Regions from separate parts of the Ornithinibacillus sp. 4-3 genome, predicted to be linked through region 1. Evidence: a T-box and tRNA genes for the amino acid it is inferred to sense, from the RefSeq annotation. Region 1 holds a T-box; the other holds one or more tRNA genes.
What was found. A T-box is a leader RNA that pairs with one kind of tRNA and senses whether it is charged. The one in region 1 lies ahead of alaS (alanine--tRNA ligase), so its partner is inferred to be a tRNA-Ala.
Positions count from the first base shown of each region.

Region 2: it has a tRNA-Ala gene. The T-box ahead of alaS (alanine--tRNA ligase) is inferred to sense a tRNA for this amino acid. The anticodon was not compared.

Region 1 covers NZ_CP162599.1:2,104,397-2,111,669, reverse strand. The annotation lists gene AB4Y30_RS10415 (tetratricopeptide repeat protein) at 1-661, shown strand, start outside; gene AB4Y30_RS10410 (ATP-dependent RecD-like DNA helicase) at 686-3,004, shown strand; gene AB4Y30_RS10405 (hypothetical protein) at 3,061-3,501, opposite strand; gene AB4Y30_RS10400 (helix-turn-helix transcriptional regulator) at 3,502-3,708, opposite strand; gene AB4Y30_RS10395 (AI-2E family transporter) at 4,365-5,402, shown strand; T-box leader at 5,462-5,669, shown strand; gene alaS (alanine--tRNA ligase) at 5,733-7,273, shown strand, end outside.
Region 2 covers NZ_CP162599.1:260,971-268,243, forward strand. The annotation lists gene gerD (spore germination lipoprotein GerD) at 1-341, opposite strand, end outside; gene AB4Y30_RS01345 (KinB-signaling pathway activation protein) at 597-1,262, shown strand; gene pdaB (polysaccharide deacetylase family sporulation protein PdaB) at 1,313-2,071, opposite strand; gene AB4Y30_RS01355 (hypothetical protein) at 2,521-2,772, shown strand; rRNA gene AB4Y30_RS01360 (16S ribosomal RNA) at 3,180-4,744, shown strand; tRNA gene AB4Y30_RS01365 (tRNA-Ile) at 4,998-5,075, shown strand; tRNA gene AB4Y30_RS01370 (tRNA-Ala) at 5,106-5,178, shown strand; rRNA gene AB4Y30_RS01375 (23S ribosomal RNA) at 5,293-7,273, shown strand, end outside.

The sequences.
Region 1 (7,273 bases):
GAAAGAGAAGAATAATCAAGCATTATTATATATGAAAGAACAAAAATATGAAGAAGCAGCAAAAATATATAATGAAATTATCGAAACACATCCCGAAGACCCTGTCGGTTACATTAATTTTGGGAATTTATTAATTCAAATGAATGATGCGAGTGCGGAACGTTTTTTGAGGAAAGCGTTAGAACTTGATGAACAAGCTGTAGCTGCAATTTATGGTTTAGGGAATTTTTATTTTAAGCAAGAGGAATTTGCCAAAGCACAGGAATCCTTCCAACAAGCGATTTCGCTAGGTATGGAGGAAAGTGATGTATATTATATGCTTGCATTATCCTTGTTAAATCAAGAGCTTGGTAGACTTGCAATTCCATATTTAATGCGTGCTTCTGAGCTTGCACCAACGGATGAGGATATTTTGTTTCAGTATGGTTTAACGCTAGCTAAATGTAATTTTATTGATGAAAGCCAAAAAGTATTTGATCAGTTATTGCAATTAAATCCTAATCATAGTGATGCGCATTATAATCAAGGAATTATTGCAGCTTATTATGACCAACTTCATCAAGCATTAGAGCATTTTGAAACTGCTGTTCGTATTCAACCAGATCATGTTTTGGCAGCAAATGGTGTAGAGAATATGAAGAAAAAGCTAAATCAATCATAAGTGTAAGATAGAGAGGTTTTTCGCATGATGGAGTCTGAACAATTAGAAGCTCAAATGACTAGCTTCATACGAGGTGAATTACTTCATATCATTTATGAAAATGAAGTGGAGCATTTTCGTATTGCTAAAATTAAAGTGCTTGATTCAAATGAAGAGAAAATAGAGAAAGAAGTTGTGATTAAAGGACACTTTTCTCATTTGCAAAAAGGAGCTGCTTATGTATTTTATGGGCAGCTTGTTCATCATGCAAAATTTGGTCTTCAATATGATGTAGAATCCTTTCAAACGTATATTCCAGAAACTAAGGAAGGATTAATTGCTTATCTATCTAGTGACTTGTTTTATGGTGTAGGTAAACGAATAGCAAAAAAAATTGTTGATCATTTAGGAGAAAATGCTATTTCTAAGATTATGGACGATCCAGATATATTATTGGATGTTCCTGGTCTTCAAAAAACTACAGCAGAATCTTTATATAAAACATTAAAGGAAAATCAGGGCTTTGAACAAGTAGTCGTTGCTTTAGCGAAATATGGAATTGGTTTAAAGATGAGCCAAAAAATCTTCGCAAATTACAAAGAACAATCGATAGAAATTCTAGAAGAGGATCCATACCAATATGTCTTTGATATAGAAGGTTTTGGTTTTCAATCAGCTGATGAAATTGCAAAGCAGCAGGGATTACCGTTAACACATCCAAATCGCGTAGGAGCTGGATGTGTTTATGTATTACAAACATCTATTCAAGAAGGCCATGTTTATTTACCAGTGGATGAATGTATCGCGCAGGCTTTGAAATTATTGGCTACTTCTGAGTTAAGTGTTGATGATATTATGGGAAGATTGATTGGCCTTAATGAAGATCAGGCAATTGTCTTAAATGATAATAAAGTCTATTTACCTCAATTATATTTTGCGGAAGCGGGATTTGCTGGACATTTAAAACGAATTATTGCAGAAGAAGTGACAGAAGAAACAACTTTAGCTGAGTTGATGAAGTATATAGGAGATATTGAAGAAGCAGAAGCGCTCAGTTATGGAGAAGAACAGTTTAATGCAATTCAAATGGCTTTAGAATCTAAAGTTATGATATTAACTGGTGGACCAGGTACTGGGAAAACTACAGTAATTAAAGGTATTATTCAGAGCTATGCTGCAATCCACGATCTTTCTTATCAATGGGATGATTATGAGGAGAAAAGTGAATTCCCATTTATTTTAGCTGCTCCAACGGGAAGAGCTGCAAAGAGACTGCAGGAATCTACAAATATTCCTGCCCGAACTATTCATCGTTTATTAGGCTGGAATGGTAAAGATTCCTTTGATAAAAATGAAGATGAAAGATTGTCCGGGAAAGTATTAATTATCGATGAGTTTTCTATGGTAGATATCTGGCTTGCTAATAGTTTATTTAAAGCAATTCCTTCAGATATGCAAGTACTAATTGTGGGGGATGAAGAGCAGCTCCCATCTGTAGGGCCGGGGCAAGTACTATCAGATTTACTAGCTAGCGGAGTCATTCCCTCTATTACTTTAGAGGAAGTATATCGTCAAAAAGAAGGATCGAAAATTATTCAGCTAGCACATCATATTAAAAATAATACATGTACAGTAGCTGAGTTACAAAATGATCGTGATTTTAGTTTCATCCCTTGTCATGAAAGCCAACTTATTCCAGCAATTACTACGATATTTGAACGTGCACAAGATAAAGGAATTGATGTAAGAGATATTCAAGTATTAGCACCGATTTATCGGTCACGAGTTGGTATTAACGAAATCAACAAACACCTACAAGAAATTGTAAATCCTTATTCGCAAACAAAAAGGCAAAAGAAAGTAAAGGATGTTGTTTTTCGGGTTGGTGATAAAGTGATTCAATTAGTTAACCAACCAGAAGATGGTGTGTCTAACGGGGATATTGGAGAAATTGTAGCTATTTTTGAGGAGAATGAGAACAAGGAGAATGTAGAACAAATTGTAATTGCATTTGATGATCGTGAAGTTGTTTATGAACGAAAAGATTATATTAACTTTATGCATGCATACTGTATCTCCATTCATAAGTCACAGGGTAGTGAATTTCCGATTGTATTAATGCCAGTGTTCTCTGCTTATCATCGGATGTTAAAAAAGAATTTATTATATACGGGAATTACAAGAAGCAAGCAAACCTTAATCCTCTGTGGAGATCCACATGTCTTTATCCGTGGTGTTGAAACATTAGATACAAATCAACGTTATACCTCATTAATTCCTTTATTAAATGGCGAGATAGAGTCTGACCTTGATTTATTAGAAATAGAAGAGGACAACTCACTATCTCCATATGATTTTATGTAAAAGTATATAATAGGGAAAAACCAAGTCAGCTGATTAGCTGACTTGGTTTTTCCCTATTAATGTTTTTTGGCATAATATATCCAGAGAGAATAGAAAACAATTAAAACAAAAAATAATGTTCCCATTAAAGTATAGAAGATTGAAGAACTAAAAAAACCTGCAGTGATTGCGGCAATCAGAATTCCAATCATGATAATAGTTACACTCAGTGTCGCCGTTTTCTGGATGATAAGAGCAGTTCGTTCATCATTCTCCTTCACATAACTTTGTTTTAGAACAGTTTTATTTCGAGTGATTCTCAAACCATTCACGATGGAGATAATTAGAAATAATTCAATTCCTATAAAAGCTCCAAAATGCATTCCTTTAAACATACTAGGTAAGGTTGGTAACTGTCCATGGAAAAATAAGAGACCAAGATAGAGTGCTGCTGTAATAATCGCAATTATAATAAGCATGTTTATGCGAAAGATCATTTTCTTTTTATACGTTTCCATTTAAAATTCCTCCACTTCACTGAAATCAAAAACCTCTTCGATTGTTAATCCAAAGTATTTAGAGATTTTATAAGCTAAAACTAGAGATGCCGTATATTTTCCTACTTCGAGCGAGGTAATGGTTTGACGAGTGACGCCAACTGCCAATCCTAATTCTTCTTGAGATAGTTTGTGCCGCTTACGAAGCTCACGTATTTTATTTTTCAAACAATCCCTCCTTTGCAATGCTTGCTTTGCATTTTTAGTATAGTTTACTTTGCAAATAATGTCAAGTTAGCTTTGCAAAAAAATGTATTCAAAATCATTCATACAAATAATGTTCATAAATGTTTATGTTATGGATTTAGAAAAGGTCTGATTATAAGGAGTTTTTCATGAGATAAGCAAGTATAAAAGTTTTGCACGAATTTATTTTTATTCAGAGATAGGCTTGTCTAGCTCCGAGCTCCAAAAACTAGGAGCTAACGTGAGCCATCCTACAATAAGTCAAGTTTTATAAGGAAGCCCGACTACAACTAGGCTAAAGCCTAACGTCGGATACCCCTAAAGGGGCATGTTCCCTTTATCTCAAGGGTAAAGGAAGTTCGACTAATGTCGAACCACCCCAAACGGGCGCAATCTCTACGTTTTTTGACGTACAGGATGTACTAGTGCGGATGTTGCTCGCGTGTAGTGGCGTACTTAATCCGTATCCTCCACGAGTTGTGCTCGTGACATCACGCTTTTAACCTGTAAGGGCACGACTTTCGCTTTTCGTTCTGCAAGTAGTGTTGGTATAGATTTTCATGAAATTAGGCAAACTAAACTCAACATCATATTAGGGGACATGTCATTTGTTGCATTTAAGAAAATTATTATCCATTATGCTGTTTTTATTTGTGTGTTTATTGGCTTTATTGGTTCTTTTTGTTCTTCAAAAATTATTTCCTGTATACACAACAATTCTTCGTATTATATGGAACATTCTGTTACCTTTTTTGATAGCTGGATTGATTGCTTACATACTTCATCCATTGATAAACAAATTAAATACATGGAAACTTCCAAAAAGCTTTTCAATTTTATTGATATACTTATTATTCTTTGGAGGAGGAGCTTTGGCGATCTATTATTTTTATCCAATATTCTTGGTGGAAATGGAAGAATTAAGTGAGCGTCTCCCCAAATTTATTCAAGAATATGATCATGTTGTTGAAAATATTTATGCATCCGCTTCTTTTTTGCCAGAAGCAATGCAGGAGAGAATAACTCAATTTATTCATGGATTAGAACATACGATAAGTGATAAGCTGACGATGTTTATGGAAAAAACTACAAAGTTATTTGATTGGCTGCTTATTGTTTTAATTGTTCCAGTACTTGTCTTTTATTTATTGAAGGATTTTGAGGACGTAACACGATTTATGAAGAAATTTATTTCATCTAAGTACCATGTGCAAGTGAAAGAAATTTGTCATATTATTGATGTGCATTTTGGCAATTATCTGCGTGGACAGTTATTAGTGAGTGCCTTTATCATCTTTTCTACCTATATTATCTTTGATTTATTTCAATTAAAATATGCTTTATTATTGGCGATTATCTTAGGAGTTACCAATCTTATTCCTTATTTTGGTCCGTTAATTGGTGCTATTCCAGCTATTATTGTGGCGATGACAATGTCAAAAACGATGATTATTGTTGTGATTGTCACTATTTTAGGAACACAATTAATAGAAAATAGCTTTATTTCACCATATGTTATTGGGAAGATGACGAAAATCCATCCCATTACTATTATTTTGGCTTTATTAATTGGAGGACAAATTGGTGGTATTATTGGAATGGTTCTTATCGTACCTATTGTAACTATTGGCTATGCAATTATTAAAAATCTACCCCGACTAAGACAGAGTGTTTGACTTTAGTGGAAGAATTTCTTAAAATCTAAGAAGATACAAATTTTGTAGATATGACTATACAGAAAGCTATGATGGTGAAAAGTACATGTTCCTATTGTTTATAGAGAGGGATTTTCCTAGGCTGAAAAAAATCCTAAATCAAAGTACATGGAAAGCTAAACTGGAGTGCGATTAATACTCGCCGGTTTCAAACCGTTAACATGATGAAGTGATAACTAATGATTAGTTATAATTTAGGGTGGTACCGCGACAAAACTCGTCCCTGCAATATGCAGTGATGGGTTTTCTTTTTTTTGAAAACAATTAATAAGTAGAAAGGTGGATTTTATAATGAAAAAATTAAATTCAGCTGAAGTTCGGCAAATGTTTTTAGATTTTTTTGCGGAGAAGGGACATCGTGTTGAACCAAGTGCATCACTTGTACCGAATGATGATCCAACCCTGCTTTGGATTAATAGTGGAGTAGCAACATTAAAGAAATATTTTGATGGAACAGTAACTCCAGAAAATCCAAGGATTGTTAATGCACAGAAATCAATCCGTACGAATGACATTGAAAATGTTGGCTACACTGCGAGACATCATACTTTCTTTGAAATGCTTGGGAATTTTTCGATTGGGGATTATTTTAAAAAAGAAGCTATTCTTTGGGCTTGGGAATTTTTAACAAGCGAAAAATGGTTAGGTTTTGATGAAAAGTTATTATATGTTACCGTGCATCCAGAGGACGATGAAGCATATGATATTTGGTTAACAGAAATCAAGTTGCCAGTTGAGCATATTATCCGCATTGAAGAGAATTTCTGGGATATTGGTGAAGGACCAAGTGGACCAAATACTGAAATTTTCTATGATCGTGGAGAGAAATATGGAAATGATTCAAATGATCCAGAGCTATATCCTGGTGGAGAAAATGAACGATATTTAGAAGTATGGAATTTAGTATTCTCACAATTTAACCATAATCCAGATGATTCATATACGCCACTCCCAAATAAGAACATTGATACAGGTATGGGGCTTGAACGTATGATGTCCATTATTCAAGACACACCAACAAATTTTGAAACAGATTTATTTCAGCCAATCCTTTCGATGATTGGAAAATTAGCAAATCAGTCTTATGGAACATCAAAGGATATAGATACAGCATATAAAGTAATTGCTGACCATATTCGTACCTTAGCTTTTGCAATTGGTGATGGAGCACTTCCTTCCAACGAAGGACGTGGATATGTATTAAGAAGATTGCTACGTCGAGCAGTTAGATATGCGAAGCAAATTGGTATTGAAAAACCATTTATGTATGAATTGGTACCTACTGTTGGTGGTATTATGAAGGATTACTATCCTGAAGTTGCCAAGCAAGAAGAATATATCGCTAAAATCATTAAAATAGAAGAAGAGCGTTTCTATGAGACATTAAATGATGGTTTAAATATTTTAGCGGATATTATTGATAAAGAGAAGGAAAATAATAGCACAGTATTTCCAGGTGATATTGCGTTTAAGTTATATGATACGTATGGTTTTCCGAAAGAATTAACAGAAGAATATATTGCTGAGCATGGATTTACATTAGATGAAACTGGCTTCCAGGTAGAAATGGATAAGCAACGTGAGCGCGCTCGTAATGCACGTAAGCAAGTAGAATCAATGCAAGTACAGGATGAAGTATTCGGTAAGTTGGATGCTACAAGTGAATTTATTGGTTACGATATATTAGAAAAAGAAACGACTGTTGTTTCCATCTTAAAGGATAAAGCATTTGTCAAAACCGCAAAAGCAGGGGAAAAAGTTTTAGTAGTACTTGCTGAAACACCATTCTATGCTGAGAGCGGGGGACAAATTGCTGATAAAGGGATAATTTC
Region 2 (7,273 bases), 1.8 Mb from region 1:
CTCTCAAGTAGTTTTTTCTGTTCACTCGCAATAGATTGAGCAAATGTTTTTGCGAATTCAGCATCTTTAAATAGATTTTCCCACATTTTCGCACCTTCTTCTGAAGCTAGGATTTCCTGTAAGGTACTTTTAACCACATCAGAATCTATGATAAGAGCTTGTTTAATTTGATCTTCATTTAATGCACTTAGTAATGCCTTTTTTCCGTCTGCTGTTTCTAAAATATCTGTTACCATTTTTTTCATACTATTGTAATCTATATCTGTTGCAGGAGAAGAATTCTCACTACAACCAATTAAAAGAAACACACTTACCAGTATGGCTGTAATTAGACGATACATGAACAACATCCTCCTTCTATCTATATGTTAATATGAGTTATTCATAAAAAAATATACACATGATAAAGGAAAAAAAAGGCTGTTCATGGTAAGATAGCTACGATGCAATTTTTAAGAAGGATATACTTCAGTGGAAGTGTGTGTAATAAAGAAATTTTACAAGCATGGAACACTTTGATTGGATCAAATCACAATTAGTAGATGATTCATAAAATCAATGCTAGTTGAAGTTTTATTTTTCAGGAGGAAATGCAATTGAATAGCCGTAAATTAGTAGGTTTTTTCTTTAAAACATTATTTCTTGGAGCAATTATTTGTTTGGTTGCCAGTTTCTTTATTAAAAGTGACGTTTATTTAGATAATATCAAAGCAGGAGAATGGTTTGGTCTTGTCGGTCTATTTGCATGGTATATGGTGTATGGAATGCTATATAGTATTATTAGTCAGGCTGGATTTTTTGCTTATTTATTTATTAATCGTTTTGGACTTGGATTATTCCGCTCATTCTGGCCAACAGTACAAGGCTTATTAATTGCTTTTGTTATATTTGATTTAGTGTATTTTCCATATAAAGCAACAGAGGGTATAGCTCTTTATTGGTTTATTGCGATGGCATTAGCTATTTTTGCTTACGGCTGGATTATTGCTAAAATTAAAGCGAAAGAAACACATGCCCGTGCATTTATGCCAGCGTTATTTTTAATGGTTGTTATGACAGCTATCGAATGGGTCCCTGGGTTACGCTCAGAGGGAATAGATATTACTGCATTAATGATTATTACTTTACTAGCATGTAATACATATCAATTGCTGATGCTGCATCGTCTAAGTCCTCCGGGGCAAACTCAAGCATCACAAAAGTCAGCTGGAAACCAAAAAAATCCAGCACAAAATCAAAAGTTAAATCCCAAAAAAGCATAGAAATAAAAAATGACAAAACCAATTAAATCTGGTTTTGTCATTTTTTATGATTAGTCTACTGATTTTAAATTAGATTCTGTTTGATGAATCATCTCGGAAATAGAAATAAATTGAAAGTCTTTCTTTTTTAAGGCGGGTAACATGATATCCAAGGCCTCTGCAGTTTGTTTTGCAGCATCTGATGCATGCAATAAAAGAATGTCTCCGTTAGATGTTTTTTCTATGGTGTCTTGTGCGATTACGTTGACACCAGGATTTTTCCAATCATTGGGATTGATATTCCAGTGAATAATTTGGAAATTTAAGCTTTCTGCTAGTTTAATAATCTCTTTATTAAAATGACCGCTCGGTGTACGTAATAAACGCATATCTTCATAACCTAATTTATTAAATACCTCTTTAGCGTATTGGAGATCTTTTTGGACTTGCTCTAGTTCTTGGTCTACATAACTTTTATATCGATAACCAAGCATGCCTAGCTCATGTTTTTCTTCAGTGATTTTTTCTAAAATATCTGGATGACGTTCTGCCCATTCACCACTGACAAAAAAGGTTGCATGAACCTCATGCTTTTTCAATTGTTCTAAAATGTCATGTACTTTCTCATTTCCCCAGCTAATATTAAATGTAAGAGCGATAGCTTCATTATCTTTATCTCCACGTGTCAGAGCAACAGGCTCGTCTTCTTGAAACATAGAAAGTGCACTTTCTCTTTCCATCCATAAAAAGGTCGTAGCTAAAATAACAAAACAGGCAATAAAGGCCCAACGCTTCCATTTAGTTAAATCAATGACAAAAAAGGATTGCATTATTTTTCCCCCAATCTCTATAAAAGATATTACTGTTATTTTATGAAGGCTGTCCCATAATAGAACAAGGATTATATTTTGGTATGATTGAAAGGTGATTTTCCGAAAACATCAAACATCAAATTGAAGAAGTTAATTTGAATTTATTATCATGCTTGCTGGCAGTTAACTAGTTTATGTTATATAAATTGCCACATCAGTCAGGAATTTTACTTTTGTTTTGATTTCCAGAACAAAAGAATTCACTTTGGTTGAATACTTATATGAAGTTCAGGTAAGTATATTATTTGTCATAAATAATAGAATTAGGTCATTTGATGGATTGTTTTAAAATAATCTTTTTGGGAACATATGAACTTGTGGAGATATTTATTCATGAATAGAGATGTGTTTTTTAAAAGGCAGTTTAGTTGAGATAGAAGTTATAGTTAAACAGTGGAGGCAGAAAAATGTTAGGTTTACTAATTAATGAAATGGAAACAAAAGAGCTTGAGTATGTATTGAAGAGAGAAATGGAAGAAATCATGTTAGATTTAACAGATTCTCGGATTGATGATGTTGTCAAAGAAACAATGAAGGATCGTTATCAAGTCTTCTTTAATTTATTTCGACGTGTAGCAAATGAAAAGGATTGCTTACAATATATGTTGAAAACAAACACCACAAAACAAGAGAAACATTTGAATCTGTTTAAATCCTAATTGAGATGATGAGATACAATATATAAATATATTAGATAAGGAATAGTTTCTTTAAAGAAATGATATGAAGAAACTATCCTTTTTACTTTGTTTTATAATGTCTAGGATAGAAATTAAAATATATTGTAAAAAAGGATTGCGTAGAGTAGTTAAATATGATATATTATTTCTTGTCGCCAAGATAGAAAATGCTTTTGAAAATAAAAGCAAAAAAGTGGTTGACTTTTAAATTTTACCGTGTTAAATTATTAAGCGTCGCCAAAATTGGTTGAGATAAATAATGTTAATTGAATTTGGCAGAATAAAGGTAAATATTGATCTTTGAAAACTGAATAGAACAACCAGTAATGTCAAGAAAAGCGTAAAGTTTTTCTTTTACAACGTAACAAAGCTAAGAAACACAAACTTTTTTGGAGAGTTTGATCTTGGCTCAGGACGAACGCTGGCGGCGTGCCTAATACATGCAAGTCGAGCGCAGGAAGCAGACTGACCCCTTCGGGGTGACGTTTGTGGAATGAGCGGCGGACGGGTGAGTAACACGTGGGCAACCTACCTGTAAGATTGGGATAACTCCGGGAAACCGGTGCTAATACCGAATAATCTTTTCCATCGCATGAAGGAAAAGTGAAAGATGGTTTCGGCTATCACTTACAGATGGGCCCGCGGCGCATTAGCTAGTTGGTGGGGTAAAGGCCTACCAAGGCAACGATGCGTAGCCGACCTGAGAGGGTGATCGGCCACACTGGGACTGAGACACGGCCCAGACTCCTACGGGAGGCAGCAGTAGGGAATCTTCCGCAATGGACGAAAGTCTGACGGAGCAACGCCGCGTGAGTGATGAAGGTTTTCGGATCGTAAAACTCTGTTGTTAGGGAAGAACAAGTACGAGAGTAACTGCTCGTACCTTGACGGTACCTAACCAGAAAGCCCCGGCTAACTACGTGCCAGCAGCCGCGGTAATACGTAGGGGGCGAGCGTTGTCCGGAATTATTGGGCGTAAAGCGCGCGCAGGCGGTCCTTTAAGTCTGATGTGAAAGCCCACGGCTTAACCGTGGAGGGTCATTGGAAACTGGAGGACTTGAGTGCAGAAGAGGAGAGTGGAATTCCATGTGGAGCGGTGAAATGCGTAGAGATATGGAGGAACACCAGTGGCGAAGGCGACTCTCTGGTCTGTAACTGACGCTGAGGCGCGAAAGCGTGGGGAGCGAACAGGATTAGATACCCTGGTAGTCCACGCCGTAAACGATGAGTGCTAGGTGTCAGGGGGTTTCCGCCCCTTGGTGCTGCAGTTAACGCATTAAGCACTCCGCCTGGGGAGTACGGCCGCAAGGCTGAAACTCAAAAGAATTGACGGGGACCCGCACAAGCGGTGGAGCATGTGGTTTAATTCGAAGCAACGCGAAGAACCTTACCAGGTCTTGACATCCCGCTGATCGTTATGGAGACATAGCTTTCCCTTCGGGGACAGCGGTGACAGGTGGTGCATGGTTGTCGTCAGCTCGTGTCGTGAGATGTTGGGTTAAGTCCCGCAACGAGCGGAACCCCTAACCTTAGTTGCCAGCATTAAGTTGGGCACTCTAAGGTGACTGCCGGTGACAAACCGGAGGAAGGTGGGGACGACGTCAAATCATCATGCCCCTTATGACCTGGGCTACACACGTGCTACAATGGATGGAACAGAGGGCAGCGAAGCCGCGAGGTGAAGCAAATCCCATAAAACCATTCTCAGTTCGGATTGTAGGCTGCAACTCGCCTACATGAAGCCGGAATCGCTAGTAATCGCGGATCAGCATGCCGCGGTGAATACGTTCCCGGGTCTTGTACACACCGCCCGTCACACCACGAGAGTTGACAACACCCGAAGTCGGTGAGGTAACCTTTTAGGAGCCAGCCGCCGAAGGTGGGGCCAATGATTGGGGTGAAGTCGTAACAAGGTAGCCGTATCGGAAGGTGCGGCTGGATCACCTCCTTTCTAAGGATAATAAGAAAGCGTAGGCGACCGTTTAGAAACGTACAAACTGGAGCACTTTGCAAAGAGATAAAGGAAACACAGTGACTGTAAGGAACTGATGTTGACTTATCGATTGGAAAAGGGTGAAGTTTGAAAGTTTTTGGTCGCCGGAGCTAGACTATAACGGAACATCTAACAAGGTTTAGATGAAAACATTACTGTGTTGTTCGGTTCAGTTTTGAGGGATTAATTTCCTTTATAATAGTTTTTAGATGGGCCTGTAGCTCAGCCCGGTTAGAGCGCACGCCTGATAAGCGTGAGGTCGATGGTTCGAGTCCATCCAGGCCCACCATCTAATAACATTTTAAATAATATTAAACATGGGGCCTTAGCTCAGCTGGGAGAGCGCCTGCCTTGCACGCAGGAGGTCAGCGGTTCGATCCCGCTAGGCTCCATTTTTGTACCTTGAAAACTAAATAAGAGTAAAGTAACAACGACATCAAACCGAAAAAGTCATGTACGTTCGTACATGCAGATGAAAAAGAAACAAAGCTTATTCATAAGTAGCTAGTTAAGTGAACAAGAGCGCACGGTGGATGCCTTGGTACTAGGAGCCGAAGAAGGACGGGACTAACACCGATATGCCTCGGGGAGTTGTAAGTAAACATTGATCCGGGGATTTCCGAATGGGGAAACCCACTACTCGTAATGGAGTAGTACATCTAACTGAATAGATAGGTTAGATGAGGCAGACCTGGGGAACTGAAACATCTAAGTACCCAGAGGAAGAGAAAGCAAAAGCGATTTCCCAAGTAGCGGCGAGCGAAACGGAAACAGCCCAAACCAGAAAGCTTGCTTTCTGGGGTTGTAGGACATTCCAATAGGAGTTATCAAGAAGTGTTTTAAACGAATCGATCTGGAAAGATCAGCCAAAGAAGGTAACAGCCCTGTAGTTGAAAAGACATTTCCTCCGGAATGTATCCTGAGTACGGCGGAACACGTGAAATTCCGTCGGAATCCGGGAGGACCATCTCCCAAGGCTAAATACTCCCTAGTGACCGATAGTGAACCAGTACCGTGAGGGAAAGGTGAAAAGCACCCCGGAAGGGGAGTGAAATAGAACCTGAAACCGTGTGCTTACAAGTAGTCGGAGCACGTTATTGTGTGACGGCGTACCTTTTGTAGAATGGACCGGCGAGTTACGATTGTATGCAAGGTTAAGTGGAAGACACGGAGCCGTAGCGAAAGCGAGTCTTAATAGGGCGAATGAGTATGCGGTCGTAGACCCGAAACCGTGTGATCTACCCATGTCCAGGGTGAAGGTCAGGTAACACTGACTGGAGGCCCGAACCCACGTACGTTGAAAAGTGCGGGGATGAGGTGTGGGTAGGGGTGAAAAGCCAATCGAACACGGAGATAGCTGGTTCTCTCCGAAATAGCTTTAGGGCTAGCCTCAAAGGAAGAGTACTGGAGGTAGAGCACTAATTGGGCTAGGGGCCCCCACCGGGTTACCAAACCTAGTTAAACTCCGAATGTCAGATACTTATCTTTGGGAGTCAGACGATGGGTAATAAGTCCATTGTCGAGAGGGAAACAACCCAGACCACCAGCTAAGGTCCCCAAGTATACGTTAAGTGGAAAAGGATGTGGAGTTGCACAGACAACCAGGATGTTGGCTTAGAAGCAGCCACCATTTAAAGAGTGCGTAATAGCTCACTGGTCGAGTGACTCTGCGCCGAAAATGTACCGGGGCTAAACGTATCACCGAAGCTGTGGATTGTTCCGTAGGAACAATGGTAGGAGAGCGTTCTAAGGGCAGAGAAGGTTGACCGAGAGGACAGCTGGAGCGCTTAGAAGTGAGAATGCCGGTATGAGTAGCGAAAAAAGAGTGAGAATCTCTTTCACCGAAAGCCTAAGGTTTCCTGAGGAAGGCTCGTCCACTCAGGGTTAGTCGGGACCTAAGCCGAGGCCGAAAGGCGTAGGCGATGGCCAACAGGTTGATATTCCTGTACCACCTCATATCCGTTATGAGCAAAGGGGGGACGCAGGAGGATAAAGAATCGCACGGATGGAAGTGTGCGTCCAAGCAGTAAGAGAGTCAGATAGGCAAATCCGTCTGACAAGTATCTTGAGCTGTGATGGGGAGGGAAATATAAGTACCGAAGTTCTTGATTCCACACTGCCAAGAAAAGCCTCTAGCCAGGATATAGGTGCCCGTACCCTAAACCGACACAGGTAGGCAAGAAGAGTATTCTAAGGTGAGCGGGAGAACTCTCGTTAAGGAACTCGGCAAAATGACCCCGTAACTTCGGGAGAAGGGGTGCTTCTTGCATGAGAAGCCGCAGTGAATAGGCCCAAGCGACTGTTTATCAAAAACACAGGTCTCTGCGAAGCCGTAAGGCGAAGTATAGGGGCTGACACCTGCCCGGTGCTGGAAGGTTAAGGGGAAACGTTAGTACTTCGTACGAAGCGTAGAACTGAAGCCCCAGTAAACGGCGGCCGTAACTATAACGGTCCTAAGGTAGCGAAATTCCTTGTCGGGTAAGTTCC